DNA from 4 places in the Pseudoalteromonas sp. R86517 genome. Region 1 is predicted to be linked to each of the others. Evidence: predicted binding sites of a transcription regulator. Region 1 holds the regulator's gene; each other region holds the start of a gene.
What was found. Region 1 encodes LexA, which represses DNA repair genes until DNA is damaged. Its sites were predicted from a motif close to TACTGTATNNNNATACAGTA; they were not measured.
Positions count from the first base shown of each region.

Region 2: a site for LexA is predicted at 2,844-2,863, ahead of SJY38_RS09920 (YebG family protein). Genes of this name have one in related genera too.
Region 3: a site for LexA is predicted at 1,859-1,878, ahead of SJY38_RS12410 (LexA family protein). Genes of this name have one in related genera too.
Region 4: a site for LexA is predicted at 1,697-1,716, ahead of uvrD (DNA helicase II). Genes of this name have one in related genera too.

Region 1 covers NZ_JAXHCB010000001.1:3,487,596-3,491,909, reverse strand. The annotation lists gene ctaD (cytochrome c oxidase subunit I) at 1-1,206, opposite strand, end outside; gene coxB (cytochrome c oxidase subunit II) at 1,206-2,342, opposite strand; gene lexA (transcriptional repressor LexA) at 2,815-3,432, opposite strand; gene SJY38_RS15770 (PaaI family thioesterase) at 3,610-4,050, shown strand; gene SJY38_RS15765 (hypothetical protein) at 4,061-4,314, opposite strand, start outside.
Region 2 covers NZ_JAXHCB010000001.1:2,197,714-2,202,027, reverse strand. The annotation lists gene SJY38_RS09940 (multidrug effflux MFS transporter) at 1-33, opposite strand, end outside; gene SJY38_RS09935 (hotdog fold domain-containing protein) at 217-690, shown strand; gene SJY38_RS09930 (polymer-forming cytoskeletal protein) at 698-1,189, opposite strand; gene SJY38_RS09925 (M23 family metallopeptidase) at 1,179-2,342, opposite strand; gene SJY38_RS09920 (YebG family protein) at 2,481-2,795, opposite strand; gene SJY38_RS09915 (ComEA family DNA-binding protein) at 3,141-3,437, shown strand; gene SJY38_RS09910 (DUF6170 family protein) at 3,449-3,751, opposite strand; gene dsbB (disulfide bond formation protein DsbB) at 3,753-4,271, opposite strand.
Region 3 covers NZ_JAXHCB010000001.1:2,724,283-2,728,596, forward strand. The annotation lists gene SJY38_RS12395 (hypothetical protein) at 1-602, opposite strand, end outside; gene SJY38_RS12400 (hypothetical protein) at 700-1,044, opposite strand; gene SJY38_RS12405 (hypothetical protein) at 1,045-1,596, opposite strand; gene SJY38_RS12410 (LexA family protein) at 2,093-2,458, shown strand; gene SJY38_RS12415 (hypothetical protein) at 2,499-3,044, opposite strand; gene SJY38_RS12420 (ImmA/IrrE family metallo-endopeptidase) at 3,101-3,598, opposite strand; gene SJY38_RS12425 (MarC family protein) at 4,020-4,314, opposite strand, start outside.
Region 4 covers NZ_JAXHCB010000001.1:3,116,636-3,120,949, forward strand. The annotation lists gene SJY38_RS14110 (peroxiredoxin-like family protein) at 1-634, shown strand, start outside; gene SJY38_RS14115 (YacL family protein) at 765-1,133, opposite strand; gene SJY38_RS14120 (hypothetical protein) at 1,245-1,469, opposite strand; gene uvrD (DNA helicase II) at 1,781-3,946, shown strand; gene SJY38_RS14130 (GNAT family N-acetyltransferase) at 3,924-4,314, shown strand, end outside.

The DNA.
Region 1 (4,314 bases):
TGCCCCCGTAACTAACACGTAATGAAAGTGCGCCACCACAAAGTAAGTATCGTGATACTGAAAATCAGCAGGCGTTATAGCCAACATCAGCCCCGAAAAGCCCCCTAAAGTAAACAGCACAATAAAGGCAATACTAAATAGCATGGGCACTTCAAAACTTATTGACCCTCGCCACATAGTGGCTACCCAGTTAAATACTTTTACCCCTGTAGGCACCGATATCAGCATGGTCGCGTACATAAAAAATAGCTCGCCAGCAACGGGCATACCGGTCGTAAACATATGATGTGCCCACACTATAAAGCTCAGTAATGCAATAGAGGAGGTTGCGTAAACCATTGAGGCATAACCAAATAGTTTTTTACGTGAAAATGTAGGCACTATGGTCGAAATAATACCAAAGGCGGGTAAAATCATGATGTACACTTCGGGATGGCCAAAAAACCAAAATATGTGCTGAAACATCACCGGATCGCCGCCGCCTGCCGCATCAAAAAAGCTGGTTCCAAAGTATTTATCGGTGAGCACCATAGTGACCGCTCCGGCCAATACGGGCATAACAGCAATTAATAAAAATGCGGTTATTAGCCATGTCCAAACAAATAATGGTAGTTTCATCCATGTCATGCCTGGGGCACGTAAATTAACAATGGTCACAATAACGTTTATTGCGCCCATAATTGAGCTAATCCCCATAATGTGCACTGCAAACACAAACATTGCGGTGTTATCGTTACTGTACGTTGTTGAAAGCGGCGCATAGAACGTCCAGCCAAATGCGGGGCCGCCTCCAGGCATTAATAACGAGGCCAATAAAATTAAAAAAGCGAAGGGTAAAATCCAAAAGCTCCAGTTGTTCATTCTGGGCAGTGCCATATCTGGCGCGCCAATCATGAGCGGTACCATCCAGTTAGCAAGCCCTGTAAAGGCTGGCATTACAGCACCAAACACCATAATTAAACCGTGTACTGTGGTCATTTGGTTAAAAAAGTGTGGGTCTACCAATTGTAATCCTGGCTGAAATAACTCAGCCCGAATAACCATGGCCATTGCACCACCAATTAAAAACATAGTCAGCGAAAAAATTAAGTACATGCTGCCAATATCTTTATGGTTTGTTGTGTATAACCAACGTTTAAAACCTTTGGCTGGGTGGTGGCCGTGGTGAGCGTCATTGGCGTTAGGTTGTTCTACTATGCTACTCATTAGTTCGCCTCCGCATCAAGTGCTGCCTGAATTTCACTAGGTTGGATGACATCACCCGTTTCATTACCCCACGCATTACGTTTATAGGTAATTACCGCTGCAAGTTGTTTAATTGAGAGCTGCTTTGCAAATGCTTGCATTGCAGTTCCTGGGCGGCCATGAATCACTACATCAATGTGATCTTTTATATCACCCAAAACAATGGGGCTGCCTTTTAGCGCAGGAAATACGCCCGGTAAGCCCATACCTGTGGGTTGATGACACGCAGCGCAACTTGCCATATACACTTGCTCACCTAGTGTCATTAGCTCTTCTTTAGGAATTGTTGTCTCAAGCAGTGCTGCATCAGCAAGTGCGGCTTTTTGCTTAGCTTGCTTAGCATCTGCAAGCCATGCGTTAAAGTCCTCTTGCGATTTAGCTTCAACCACCACGGGCATAAAGCCATGATCTTTACCGCACAGCTCTGCACACTGCCCTCGGTAAATACCTTCTTCGTTAATGTTGGTCCACGTTTCGTTGATAAACCCCGGATTGGCATCTTTTTTAACGGCAAAATCGGGGACCCACCAAGAGTGAATAACATCATCAGAGGTCATTAAAAAACGCACCTTTTGATTAATTGGCAGTACTAAAGGTTTATCAACCTCAAGTAAATAATTAGGGTTTTTATTAGCAAGGTTGGCTATTTCGTCTTGAGGGGTAGATAAAATAGAATAAAACTCTACGTCTTCGCCCATATATTCATAATGCCACTTCCACTGTGACCCTGTAATTTTAATGGTTAAGTCGGCCTTACTGGCATCTTCCATCGCAATGAGGGTTTTAGTGGCAGGGATTGCCATGGCAATTAAAATAACAAACGGAATGGCAGTCCAAAGAATTTCTACTTTGGTACTTTCATGAAATTGGGCAGGAACTGCCCCTTTAGATTTACGGTGATGAATCAGTGCCCAAAACATTATTGCGAACACTATCACCCCAATCACACAACATATTAAAAATATGGTCATGTGTAGCTGATATACATTATTACTTATATCGGTTACGCCCTTGCGCATATTGTATTGGCTATTAGCCAGCACTTGCTGCGGGAACATAATCAACACAAGCCACAAGGTAGAGGTCAGTTTACCCATGTGACGGCTCCTTTGATGCTATTGCGAATGCAAAGCGAAGAGGCATACGGCTTAAACGCCAATTCGTTATTTTTATTTTTTAACCAATCTTATTTTTGATTGGTATCGCTAGGACAACAAAAGGTTTGTGTATATTGTGTGTTCTCATAACTAAAAAGCTGTGAGTTATTGTTAGTCCAGCACATTAATGATTAGCTAAAAAACGTACAACAAGCAAGTTTTAGTATAAAAAACAATCAAGTGATATTTTAAAATTGACTAAATGACGACGTATTAAATTGTTATTTAACAGCCAAGATACGAGCAAAATTAAGGGATGTAACACGCCTAGGAAGATAAAAGTATGAGTGAAAAAAAGTTTACAGCCTAAATAATTTTAGGGCGCTTTGAGATGGTGGAAGGTCTGTTTTTAAAACAAAAATGCACACTAAAAAGTGCGCATTTATAGATATTACTTAAAAACAGTTAAAAATTACATCCAGTCGGCATTTCTTATTACGCCAACGGCTAACCCTTCAATATTAAAAGATTCGTTTTCAAGGTCTACTTCAATTGGCGTAAACTCTTCGTTTTCGGCGTGTAATAATACTTTTCGGCCTGCTTTTTCTAGGCGTTTTACGGTTACGTCTTCATCTACTCGTGCAACCACAACTTGGCCGTTTTCTGCTGTTTGAGTACGGTGTACAGCAAGTAAGTCGCCATCCATAATACCTATATCTTTCATACTCATGCCGTTAACACGCAATAAAAAGTCGGCGGCTGGTTTAAACATAAGTGGGTCTATTTTACAGTGACTCTCAACATGTTCTTGCGCCAAAATAGGCGAACCCGCTGCAACTCTACCTATTAATGGTAGACCTAGTTGCTCAGGCTCCTCTTCTTCAACCAATTGAATACCACGGCTTGCGCCTGGTTTCATTTTAATAACACCTTTTTTGGCAAGCGCTTTTAAGTGCTCTTCTGCGGCATTGGCACTTTTAAAACCGAGTGTTTGCGCAATTTCGGCACGTGTAGGAGGCATACCAGTGTCTTTAATAAAAACTTTTATTAGTTCGAGTATTTGAGCTTGGCGTTTAGTTAATGGTCGCATACAACTGGTTTTCCATACAGTACATTTAACTGTGAGTATATACAGTTAAATAAAAATCGCAAATTTAAATTGTGCTTTAAAATAGCTAAATACACCGCACTTGGATAAATTTTAGGTAATTACAGACGTTCAGTATTTAAAATGCTATAAATTTGCTTTCAATATAAAGGAGTAATTATGAGTATTTGGCATCAACCCATCACATTAGAGCTTTGCAAACAGTTAGATGAGGGAATAAACGGCCAAGGCACGCTGATGAAAACCATGGGCATAGAAATAACCGAAATAGGAGATGATTACCTAGTGGCTACCATGCCTGCTATTCCTGAGCATCATAACCCTATTGGTATGGTACATGGTGGCGCAAATGTGGTACTTGCTGAAACCGTAGCAAGCTACGCCGCTAACTTTGTCGTGGACTTTACAAAATTTTATTGTGTTGGACAGGAAATTAGCGCCAGCCACTTAAAGGCCTCTCGAAATGGCACTTTAACCGCCGTTACTCGTGCATTTCATATTGGTAAGCGCAGTTCTGTATGGGAAATAAAAATAACCAATAGCCGCGGCGAGCTTTGCTGCGTATCAAAAATGACCGCAGCGGTTGTCGAGCGCAAATAATTAACTATGGCTACTTTTCGATAGGGTAAATCGTTATTTCCATACCAGCGCCAATGGCAGATATACGTAGCAGTGTATCTGCATGTAGAGCTTGGTTAAAACACTTAGGTGACGTGCCCGACTCAAAGCCTATATCAAACGTTCTGCGCGAACAGCTTAGCCACTGCTTAAGCGCATTACGTGAACACGACTCTATTAATTCACATAAGTGGTTGATTGCTTTGTCTGGCGTGGTTATATCACCTGAGGCTTCAATACGCGCCA
Region 2 (4,314 bases), 1.3 Mb from region 1:
AATTAAGTTAGGTTTAGCGGGCTGTGTTTGCATTAGGTCTCCTTTTGCTGGCTATTTTAGGTGCCCGCTTATAAAAAAGAAAGGGCTTATGAGTGAGCCACGCTTTATTGTGATAAATATTTCATGACATTAGGATTAACAGCGCGGTGAATTGCGCTTTTTTTAACTGGTCTGATGTGTTAATTTGAATTTATAAACACAAAATGGGAAATAACAATGAGTAATAAATCAGCCCTTTTAAAAACTTGGCTTAAATTTAAACGCTTACCTTTTGGCAATTGGTTGTTTAGCAAAGCGGTATGCATAAAAGCCCCGTATTTTGGCTCAATGAAACCTTACGTACTCGATTTAAGAGAAGGGCACTGTAGCGCTGTCGTAAAAAACCGCCGTAGTGTGCATAACCATATTGGGACTATTCATGCTATTGCACAATGTAACTTAGCTGAGCTGTGTGCTGGTGTAATGGTAGATGCCACCGTGCCTTATAAAACGCATCGCTGGATCCCTAAAGGAATGACGGTACACTATTTAGCAAAGGTTGATACCGATGTAACTGCTATTGCAGAAATCGACTTGCCTCGCCAATGGGTAGATAAAGAAGATTTAGTGGTGCCAGTTAAGCTTTACAATACCCGCAATGAACTGGTGTTCACTGCAGATATTACGATGTACATAACCGAGAAAAAGTAATGAGCGCTTAATTAGATTTGGCTTTATCAGCGGCTTGCTTATTAACAAACGACAAGTCGCTATCAGCATCGTCAAGCAAAGTTTTTACTTCTTTAGCCGGCTTTAAATCTTCGCTAATAAGTTCCGGTTCTTCTTTTTCAAAGCGCTGTTTTAAGCTGCCTTCAATAATGGCTCCCGCATCAATACTTAGTGTGTCGTGAAAAACATCGCCATGTACGTGAGCGCTGCTTTGAATATTCACTTCACTTGCGTTTAGTGAGCCAATAATTTTGCCTTTTACAATGACACTTTTAGCTTCAACCACACCTTCAACAATGCCGGTAGAGCCAATTACCAAGTGCTCTGCCTTTATATCGCCATCAATTCGGCCATCTAGCTGCACTTCGCCTTGGCTGGTAAGTGTGCCAGTTAAGCGCACATCTTCAGAAATAATAGAAGGGGTATGATTTACTCTTTTTAACGTAGTTTGACTACTTGGTTGCTTTTTTTTACCGAACACGAGAAAGCGCCTTTGTTATTTTTAGAGGATTGACATGTTTGCCATCGAGTAACACTTCATAGTGTAAGTGGGTGCTGGTACTTCTGCCAGTACTGCCCATTAATCCAATTACCTCATTTTTAGCAATTGTTTGGCCTTTTTTCACTTTAATTTTATTTAAGTGGCCAAAACGGGTGACCAAGCCATTTTTGTGCTCTAGCTCGATAAAGTTACCATAGCCGCCATTTTTACCAGCGCGCAATACACGTGCATCAGCAGGGGCAAAAATTTCGGTTTTATGCCAGCCGGCTAAATCAACACCTTTGTGAAAAGCGCGGCGGTTGTTCATCGGATCTTTACGTAACCCAAAGTTGCTCGAAATATAGTATTTAGCTGCAGGCAAGGGCAGTGAGTTAGGCAGCTCTGTTAAAAAGTTTTCAAGGTTGTTAAGTAATAATAGCTTATCAACAATGGCTAAAAACTGCCCTGGTATTTTAGTTTCGTCAAATACATCTAACGGGCCACCTTGCGCACTGGTTTGTGCGCCCAGTGCTAAATGTTGTTCAAGGGCTGATTCTAAGCCTGCGCCTTTTAACATCGCTAAAATTGCATCATGGCGTTTATTAATTTGCGCATCAATAAGCGTAAAATTATGCTCGTAGTATTTATTTAAGCGCTCATAACGTGCGGCAAAAGTGATTGGCGTTAGAAGGCTAGCGTGTTTGTTTTTTGGTTCTTCATCTACAAGTGGTTCATGAAACTCGCCTTTGTCTTGATTAACAGGCGATTCAAGTTGTTCTTCTAGTTTTATTGTCTCTTTACTAATAGATGCGGGGAGGGATTCAATCATACCTTGCAAAAGTGCCTGCTTTTGCTCTAGTACAGCAAGTTGTTCTAATTGCTTAGCGTGCAGTGCTTTTTGTTCTTGGACCTGCTTTTGCCACACTTGTTGTTTATCAATTTGGCTTTGTTCTATGTCGGTAATTTTATTTGTTTGGCTATAAACACGAAAACTAGAAATACCGACCCAAGTAATAGTGCCTAAAATAAGCAGTACTGTAAAAAGCTGAAACCAAGGCGCCAAAACAACATGCTTAACTTCGCCATTTTGACGAATAAGCAACTGACGGGCTGGGAAAAATTTTTGGTAAAAAGACTTAATAAATACTGACATGGCACATAAACACTCGCTATTAACCGGATTAATGTATCAATTTCAGTCTAAAAAGCCAGAAAAAATTTGTAACTGTTCAAAAATTAATAAAAAAGGGCTGCTATTTAGTAGCAGCCCTTTATTTAAAATAGTCACAAATTAGCTAGCTTGTTGCTCATCGTTATCTTTTATTGATGCTACGTTGTCGGCTTTTTTAGCTTTAGCTGTACCTTTTGTTGTGGGCTCTTTTGCGCCTTTTAACACCGCCATAAAGTCATCTTTACTCTTTGCAATTTCAAGCGCAAGCGATTCAACCTGTTGCTCGCTCAATGGTACATCTACTTTTTCCAGCATTACTTCAAGCGATTCTGCTATATCGAGCATTTTGTCATAGGCATCCGCTTCTTTTTTAGTAGTAAACGTCATTCGCTCAACTCCGTTTCGTTCTACAACATATTTAACAACAACAGCCATGATCTCTCCTGCTTGATTGCGTGGTAATGTGGTTACTGACCCGTAGGTCACTGTTTTTATATACAGTAAATGTTTGTGTGTAAAATTGCAAGTATTCGGTGCATTTTTAGCTTGTCATCAATTTGACAAAAAAGCGTAACTTTACTTTAGTTAAGCAATCACTTGTTGTACCAGCTGCATTTTAGGTTTTCGGATTTAGGTGATTATGCACTGGAAATAATATAAGTGATGCGCGTTGCTCCTTATTTAACATTATTTCCTCAAATAAAAATTAAGCACATGTTTAAAGCCAAATTAGCCGTTTAACTATAACGCTTTGGTATAAACAAAAATAAGGAATAACAAATGAAAAATCTATTAACGCTACTTATTATTAGCTTTTTAAGCTTTAGCGCGTTTACCCACGCTAACCCTGTTGAAGATAAGCCTATGGTTGAAATGCCGCAAGCGCCGGTTATTAATATTAATAGTGCCGATTCAGAAATGCTGGCCAAGTTGCCTGGTATTGGTAAGAAAAAAGCGCAGGCTATTGTTGATTACAGGGTTGAAAATGGCGAATTTGCCCAGCTGAGCGATTTAGCTAACGTAAAAGGAATAGGTAAAAAGCTTGTAGCTAAACTAGAAGGAAAAGTGTCTTTATAATAGGCAGGGCGCTAAGCGCCCTGTGAATACTGCTCAAGTGCTTTGGCTAAATATTTTTTAGCGAAGTTTATTTCAATCGGGGTTGTTAAAAGCGGGTAACACAGGCCACCTAAAATTAAAAAGGGAATGAGTTCCCACCCTTTAAAAACAGTAAATAATAAAAACAATGGGCTGAGCAATATCAGCTTTACTATTCTTAATAACACTCTATCGGTGGCAGGTAGCATACTTAGCGCAATAGCAACAACGGCTTGTCGCTGCCTTACTTTAAGGTGCTTTAGTTCAGGCAGCTGACTGGTAAAAAACGTAAACATATTAAATAGTCTTTTTAGTAAGTAAGCGAGTGGTAACAATTACAAAAAGCGTGATAGTAAATAACGCAAATAGTATTTCCATCCATGCTGGCATACTTAATCCCGCAAATTGCCAATCGATATTACCGCAATCCCCTGTGGCTTGAAAAAAGCTTGGGATCCATTCATGCAATGGCATAAATGAAGGAAAGTTTGGCTCAAACTCACAGCTAAACGCAAAGGGATCGGTGGTTGTTTGCATTTCAATGTGCTCACGTGCAATAAAGTAACCCCACACACTTGATACACCCCACACTAAATAAGCGATAGCGCGTACTAATTTACTTTGTGGTTTAGTTGCGCCAATAATGCCTGCCCCTAATAAGCCTAATACCGCAGTTCGCTGGTAAATACACATAATGCATGGAGCAAGGCCCATCTGGTATTGAAAAAACAGTGCGGTGACTTCTAATAAAAATACAATGCCTGTAAATAGTAGCCATGGAGTACGTTGAGTAGGGAGTTGTGCTAGCCAGTTCATAAAAAATCCGCATTGAAATAAGACGTTGAATTATGTACTAGGA
Region 3 (4,314 bases), 760 kb from region 1:
ATGTTTGGTTTATTTAATAATTCTTTACACCATATGAAGAAGCGTTCAGCGGCTTTGTTTAAGGTTCCATAAGATATAGCTGATTTTTTTTGCTTGTTACGTGCAACCCAGTTTTTGGTTCTTTTTATTGTTACTTCTTCAAGCTCGCCTGATTCATCGTTAAGTATAAGCTCTGTTCTATATTCTTCGTAGCATAGTTCTAATTCGGGTGTTTTTTTAGGGTTCCCGTTTTTAAATACCCCATAAATCAAAATTGCTTTCTCAGCTTCTTTAAAATCGATATACCATAGGTTAGAAGGGAAATGAGGATAGATAGCGCCAAGTACATCAGGTAATGTTTGTTGTGGGTCTACTTTAACCTGTTCGATTATTTCTGAGGAACGATTTGTAGTTAATGAGCCATCATCGTTTATGACCTGTATCCTTTCAATAAGAAAAGTTTTAAGAGCGTTAGTTGTGTAGCACTTAGCCCTAACTTTATTTCCTTTTATACTAATAGGCCCAAGCACTCGTGACTTACCATTCATGCTGCCACCGTGGTAAATTGCACTTATTTTTTGCTTATTATCAATTGCATTTTGAATTATCTGTTCTGCTTCCATGACCTTCCCTTTTCAATGAAGATCATAGGTTAATCTGTATCCAATAATTGAACAAGCTGGGGATTTATACAGGTATTAAAAAACCCGCATTAGCGGGTTATTTAACAAGTTTGAATACTGGCCGTTCTTGTGAGGTGGGTAAATTAGTTGGCTTTTTAAGTGCTTGGTTTCTAAAAATAGTGGCACGTTTTTGTACCGCATTCATTGATTCTATTTTATCCCAGTTATCTGTGCGCTCTATTGTGGCGCCTAAATCCATAACTATGGAATACGCTACGCCGTAATCGGCTTGTTGGGCTGCTGTTCCCTCTGGCATATAGTGCTTTATTTTATGTTTAAGCGCGGTTTCTATGCCTGTTGTGTTTTGGCCGCGCACTATAGCAACTCCAGTTATACACAAGGCCATTGTTAAACAGATAAACATAACTATGAGTAACGGCATTTAAATTCCCTCTTTTGTTAGTAGGCCAGTAAATTTTTTAGCTGGGTAAATAGCAACTACGCCGAGCGATAATATGTTAAGCGCCACCACACTAAAGCTATAAGCTGGTGACAGCATGCTGCTATCTAGCAGGCCACGCATGATAAATTGTATTAGCTGCACAACCGATTGAGCTAGTGCAAGGTATAAGCAAAGCCGCGCTGTTGTTGAAAACGTGCAACCCCTAATGTTATGCATAAAGAATAGCGCTATGACAAATGCCATTGAACAACTAAACATGGTGAAGTAAAAAAACTGCCTGAGTGCTAGCTTGCCCATTTCTATTGTAATTATGTATTGAGCTAAGTTTGAACTTACAAAGTGAAATACCATTACTGTAAGTGCAGCAATAAAGCATGAATGCATTGTGTGATCATCAATTGATTTTAAATTATTTTTACCACCAAAAAATAACGCTAAGCGGTGCTTGTTAAGCGTTACTAGCAAGTAAAGAATAACAAGCACTTCTAGCGCTCTTATTGTCCAGTCTGTAGCAGTTATAAAATCAATCATGTGTTTTCCTTGGTGGTGTAATTAACCAGCAATAATGCTGGTTAATGATTTGTGCTGGCTTAGTTTAATTTTGGTGGCTCTACCCCGCCGCCACCGCCGCCATTGTCCTGAGTATCTTCACCACCACTTACCTGCGCTGATAAAAGTACTGATTTTCCGTTTACGTGTTGCTTGTTCATAACTTAATCCTTTTTTTGTTAAAAGAGCTCTGTTTAGGAGTCAATTTCATTGTAATGATAAAAATGATAATAGCAATAAATAATACTGTATAAGTAACCAGTTAAAACTTTCGAACAAATTGATTTAAAAGGCTTTATTGGTGTAAATATTTACACCATTTTGTAGTGTAAAATTGGGCGAAATCGACTTAACTTTTAGAGGTGGCAATAACTTACGTATTTTGTTGAAATTAAAAAAATCTTCCGAACATTTTTTTAATATTGGCTTAAATAGGGCTAAAATTAATTTAAATTATTTTTATAAATAGGGTTATTTGATGGTTGATTCTAATGTTGATGTGGGCCCAGGCATAAAAGAGCTAGAAAGCGATTTAGATAATAGCCTTATAACTGACGCTACTTTTATTGGCCGTGCCAGTGGCAACAGTATGGAAGGGGTTGGTATTTTCAGCGGGGATTTATTGATTATTGATAGGGCCGCAAAGGTTAAACACGGCGATGTAATTGTTGCTGCTTTAAATGGACTGTTCGTTTGTAAAATAGCCGACTTAAAAAACAACCGGCTGTTATCTGCTAACCCCGATCACCCAGCGGTAAAAATAACTGAGCATGATGAATACAACGTTGAAGGTGTTGTTGGCCAGTCAATTAGAATGCATAGAGCGAGTAATTTGTTGGGGTAAAGTTTTTGAGCATTAAAAAACCCGCATTAAGCGGGCTTTTTTATTTAATTTTGCTTTTTATATAGTTAGCTAAAGCCATAAATAACTCACTTGCAGGGCCAGCAAGTGCCACATTTGGATTGTCTTCATTTTGTTGTCGGCTATGGAAAGAGAACTTAACAATGGTCAACAACAAGGTTAAGCCAGTACCTAGTATAAATGCAACTAAAGTTATGATTGACCCTGAGTAAAGCATTTTATTACCCATACTTTCTGATTCTTCTTTTTTAACTTCGCTGTTTGCTTTTTCACTTTTATTTACAGGCTTTGTTTCGGTAACTTGTTTTTTTGGTTCCGCTTGATGCTCAACAATCTTTTCTAATGAATATTTGCTAACTTCCAGCCCTGTTTTTAAGAAACATACAGCTAACCCCATGGCAATAATAAAACCAAAAACCTTAAAACCTAGATATACTTTTTCTTCAAGCACGTTGAATTTAATTATTGCTGAAGTTTGCTCATTATTGATATTAACGTTTTGACTATTTGTGCCACTATTTACATCACCAGCTATGTCAAACCCTGAACTATTATTTTCATCAGACATAAAAAAGCCCTTCATTTAAAGGGCTAGATTATATTAATAATTTATCCGACTCAACTTTAGATTGTTAGGTAACCCAAGTTCTTCAAACGATAATACATTGCGGCTTCTGAAACGTGGAAAATCTCCGCAAGCTGCTTGATATCACTAATGCGTTTAACAAATAACATTGTTTTGATTGCATCAAGCGGCATTAGTAATTGTGCAGCAAAGTTGTTTGCTTCACGCTCTTGCCATACAGGTGAGTTTGAATTAAAAGTATTAGAATCATCTCGAAAGCATGGATTTTGTGGATTAACGTGGTTAAGTACGTGATGCCCTAACTCATGTGCCATAGTGAAACGCTGACGGTTTTTAGACTCAGAGTTGTTATAGTGAATAACTCTAAAGCCGTTACTGTCAATTTCTGCAAGCCCACTTAAGCCACTATTTTCAGAGTTCCACGGATTAAGAACACTTACTTTAATACCTAACTTACTAGCTATGTACTCAACATTTACAGGTAGATGCCAGTCCCAGTTGGCATCAAGTATATTCTTGACTGCTGGCAATTCCATAATAAACCTCACGACAAAAACAGCCATAATTGGCTGTTAACTAATAAATAAGACTACTAATATTAAGAATAGTTGCATAAACAAGGTAAGCAACTTAAATGATGTATATGTTTAGTTAAGTAAACTTTATGTGTGTAAAGTAACTGAAGTTAAGTACCCAGTCAATTAAATATGACACAAACTGTGTTATATCGGGACCCCCTAAAACTAAAAAGGTGACCCTATAGTCACCCTTACATACTAATAACCCTTTAAATACCTAGTTATCAGTCCAATCAAGCATGGGTGCAACAGAAAAACGTCTGTTTAACGTTGGATTATCTAATGTGCGTTTTTGCAATGTAAAAGCCTCGGGGATTATAAGTAAATGCGCCCATAAAAAGGCGCTGTATTCTACACAAAAGCCTAATTAGCATCAATGTTAGCTGTATATTTGTAAACCAAAATAATGCGCGATACCGTTGAGTATATTTGTAACTGCCACAGAGCTTAAAATTAACCCCATGATTCTACTTATAATACTTGCGCCACTGTCGCCTATTAATTTATGCACATGATTTGCGAGTAACAACAGCACAAGCACAACAACTAATACAACCAACATCATCGACGATGTAGTAACTTGCTCAACCCACGTGTATTCTTCGTTGCGGGTCATCAGTACTGCGCCAAGCATGGCGCCTGGGCTTGCTATAGAGGGAATGGCTAGCGGAAAA
Region 4 (4,314 bases), 370 kb from region 1:
AGTGTTACTGCACACCTTGGCGACTATTGCAATGGCTGCTTTTTTAGTAACGAATGCGCAAGCAAGTACAGAAGGAATTGCTGCAGCCCCTGAGCAAGTATCACCATTATTACCTGGCTTAAGCGTGCCTAATATAACGCTCAAAGATCAACATGGTAATAATGTAGAGTTACAAAAGCGCTTTGCTGAAAAAACAACGGTGCTTATTATTTACCGCGGAGGTTGGTGTCCTTATTGCTCAAAACAACTGGCTAATATACAAAAAATTGAGCAGCAACTCGCTAATTTAAACGCGCAAATTATTGCAGTATCGCCAGATAGTCCAGAAAAACTAGCCCAAAGTAAAATAAGTTCGCCAAATTATTTACTGCTTTCAGATGATAGCTTAACCCTAACAAAGGCCTTAGGTTTAGCTTATTTTTTAGATGATAAAACAGCTGCTATCTATCGCAATAAGCGCGGTGTTAACTTTGTTGATGCCCAAGGCAAGGTAAACGTCGCCTTACCTGTACCGGCTGTATTTGTAATTGATAAAAGCGGCGTTGTGTATTTTCAGTACGCAAACCCTAATTACAAAGTACGTTTAACAGAGGAGCTATTATTAGCTGGCGTTAAATCAATAGAAAATCAATAATTTGTAGATATATACCAATCGACTTAAATATTTAACCATTCTAGGGTGCTAAATAGAGCGCTATAAATGCCTAATAACTTAACACAATTGATATTACAAAAAAGGCCAACTAGGTTGGCCTTTTAAACATTTAACGCGAGCCACTAAACTCAGCCCACGACTCTATTAAATCTATAAAATCTTCAAAGCCACAACCACTCACTAGGCCATTTTCTTCAAGCATTAAGTCATCATCTTGATAGGCGACTAAATCTTCGCTGTCTTGGTGTAGGGCATGGGCTTCAAATAAGGCTTCGTCTTTAGAGAGTATTAAGTCTATCTCTTGGCCTTTTAACGTTATTGGCTCGTAACTTGTTTTTACCGAGCTAATAAGTGCTTGTACCATCTCGACTTTTTCTTTGCCAATTTCTTCGTTTAACCAGCGGCCAATTAGGGCATGCTCGCTGCTTATTTTAATGCGCAGCCCACTAATAGGGTCACGTATAAATTGATATTCCATAATTTTTACTTTTAAAACGCTAATGCGCTAATTATACCCATAAATAGCCTTAAACACCGACCCTAAAACGCAAAATAGCGCCAATGGGCGCTATTACTTATTTTATGATCACTAATCTCTGGAGCGGTATCTCGCGGCGTCAATTATTGCCCAAACGTATACTATCGCGGCAATAATCCCTGGCACAACTAAAAACCACAGTGCGGCACCGCCAAAAAAGAAAATAGCAAATAGTAAAGCAGCTAAAATACGCCCTTGTACTAATTGACCTAAACCGGGGAAAAATATATTACATAGTGCTGCAATTACATTACCACCTGAACCTTGTCCTGACATACTCACCTCTGTAGTTAATTAATTTTAAGTTTTAGTTATTTAATTACTATCACACTTTATGCCAATTTATTAAAGCTTAAAAATCAAATAGTTAAATTACTACTAAATAACTGCTTTAGTATTTTTTACTAAATATAGGTCAATTTGATTATTTTTATTATTAATTATCGTTACTTAAGAGTACACAAAAGCGACTAAGGGATTAGTTTTACAAGTATTTTTAGAATAGCTGTTCATAAAAACAGTATTTTATTTAGCCTAACAAAAACACCTGTTATACTGCCCTCATTATTGATTGAAAAGGCGTAACGATGGACGTTTCTGAATTACTCGATGGCTTAAATGACAAACAACGCGATGCCGTTGCAGCCCCACTACAAAACATGCTGGTATTAGCAGGTGCTGGTTCGGGTAAAACACGTGTTTTAGTTCATCGTATCGCGTGGTTAATGCAGGTTGAGCAAGCATCAGCCTATAGTATTTTTGCAGTTACTTTTACCAATAAAGCCGCTAAAGAAATGCGCACCCGTGTTGAAGAAACCTTAAAAGCCCCTGTCGGTGGTATGTGGATTGGTACTTTCCATGGTTTATCACACCGTATTTTGCGCGCTCATCACCGTGAAGCAAACCTGCCAGAAGCCTTTCAAATTTTAGACTCTGACGATCAACTTAGAATGATCAAGCGCTTATTAAAATCAATGAATATTGATGATAAAAAGTGGCCCGCCAAACAATTTGGCTGGTACATCAGCGCTAAAAAAGATGAAGCCCTGCGCCCTAAAGATATTCAAGCCTACGATATAAACGAGCAAATGATGCTACGTGTATATGCCGCCTATCAAGAGGCGTGTGACCGTGCTGGTTTAGTTGATTTTGCAGAAATACTGCTACGTAGCTACGAAGTACTTAAAAATAATCCTACGCTACTTCGCCATTACCAGCAGCGCTTTGCCCACATGCTGGTAGACGAGTTCCAAGATACCAATACCATTCAATACGCATGGCTAAAGCTACTTGCTGGTGATACACAAAGCATTATGATTGTAGGCGACGATGACCAGAGTATTTACGGTTGGCGTGGCGCTAAAATAGAAAACATTAAACGCTTTCTAACTGATTTTGACGCCGAAACTATTCGCCTTGAGCAAAACTACCGCTCAACCGCGACCATTCTAAAAGCATCTAATGCGCTAATTAAAAATAATTCAGAGCGCATGGGTAAAAGCCTTTGGACCGATGGTAACGAAGGCGAGCCTATATCAATTTATGCCGCCTTTAACGAGCTAGACGAAGCCCGCTTTGTAAGCAGCAAGCTACGCAGCTGGTTAAATGCTGGTAATGCGCTGCAAGACGCCGCTATTTTATACCGTAGTAACGCACAATCTCGTGTACTCGAAGAAGCCATGCTTCAAGAAGGCTTAAAGTACCGTATTTACGGTGGTATGCGATTCTTCGAACGTCAAGAAATTAAAGATGCGCTATCGTACTTACGATTAGTAGGAAACCGCCAAGACGACGCCGCATTTGAGCGTGTAATTAACACCCCTGCGCGCGGTATTGGCGATAAAACACTTAGCCATATACGCGACTGTGCGCGTGCTGAGTCGCTGCCTCTTTGGTACGCAGCTAAAGCAATTGTTGAACAACAACATTTATCGGGTCGTGCGGCAAGCGCTGTTACAAAATTTGTAGAGTTGGTAGAGCACATAGAAGATAAAATTAGCGACCTTACACTGCAAGAGCAAGCCAAATACGCTATTCAAACGTCTGGTTTAATGGCCATGTATCAAGCTGAAAAAGGCGAAAAAGGCCGAGCTCGCGTAGAAAACTTAGAAGAGCTTATCAGTGCCTGCGATCAGTATGAACTCCCCGAAGAAGAAGAGTTTAGCTCACCACTACAAGGCTTTTTAGCTTATACCTCACTTGAGTCTGGTGAAGGCCAAGCCGATGAACACGAAGACGCTGTGCAAATGATGACTCTTCACTCTGCTAAGGGCTTAGAGTTTCCGCTTGTGTTTATGGTGGGCGTTGAAGAAGGCATGTTCCCATCGCAGCAAAGTAATGAAGAGTCAGGGCGCTTAGAAGAAGAACGCCGCCTTTGTTACGTGGGCATGACCCGTGCCATGGACAAACTTTACATAAGCCATGCCGAAAGCCGTCGTTTATACGGCCAAGAAAAGTACCATAGCCCGTCGCGATTTTTACGTGAAATACCCGAAGATTGCGTAGAAGAAATTCGTATTAAAACACAGGTATCACGACCGCCTGCTGCAGGACGTTTTAGCGCATCAGTAAGCCATGCTGTATTTGAAGAAAGTGGTTTTAACTTAGGCCAACGTGTACTACACGCTAAATTTGGTATTGGCACTGTGCTTAATTACGAAGGCAGCGGCGCGCAATCGCGTGTGCAAGTAAACTTTGACGACCTTGGTAGCAAATGGTTAGTAACCGCATATGCACGACTTCAAGCTGTATAAGCGCAGTGTTGAGCAATTAACGCAGCAACTAACTGGCGCAAAGCATCGCCAGTTAGTGCTGATTACAGGCCAGCCTACTTGGTGCTATGAGCTATTAAGCGCGTTAACCCGTTCGGATGATGTAAAGCTACTTTCAAGCAGCCTTGCCAATGCAAGTTGGCCTGAGCATACTCATCAACTACTTGGGCAAGAGTTTCCTCATGCCGTTTATGATGGCTTTAGTGGCATTTACCCCGATAAACTCGCTGCATTAGCCGGCACCGTAAAAGCCGGCGGACTTTTATTTTTATTACTGCCTGATTTACAACGTTTAGCCTCATGGCAAGACCCAGCGCTGCAAAGCGTGCAGTCTTATGGGTGTAGTAATC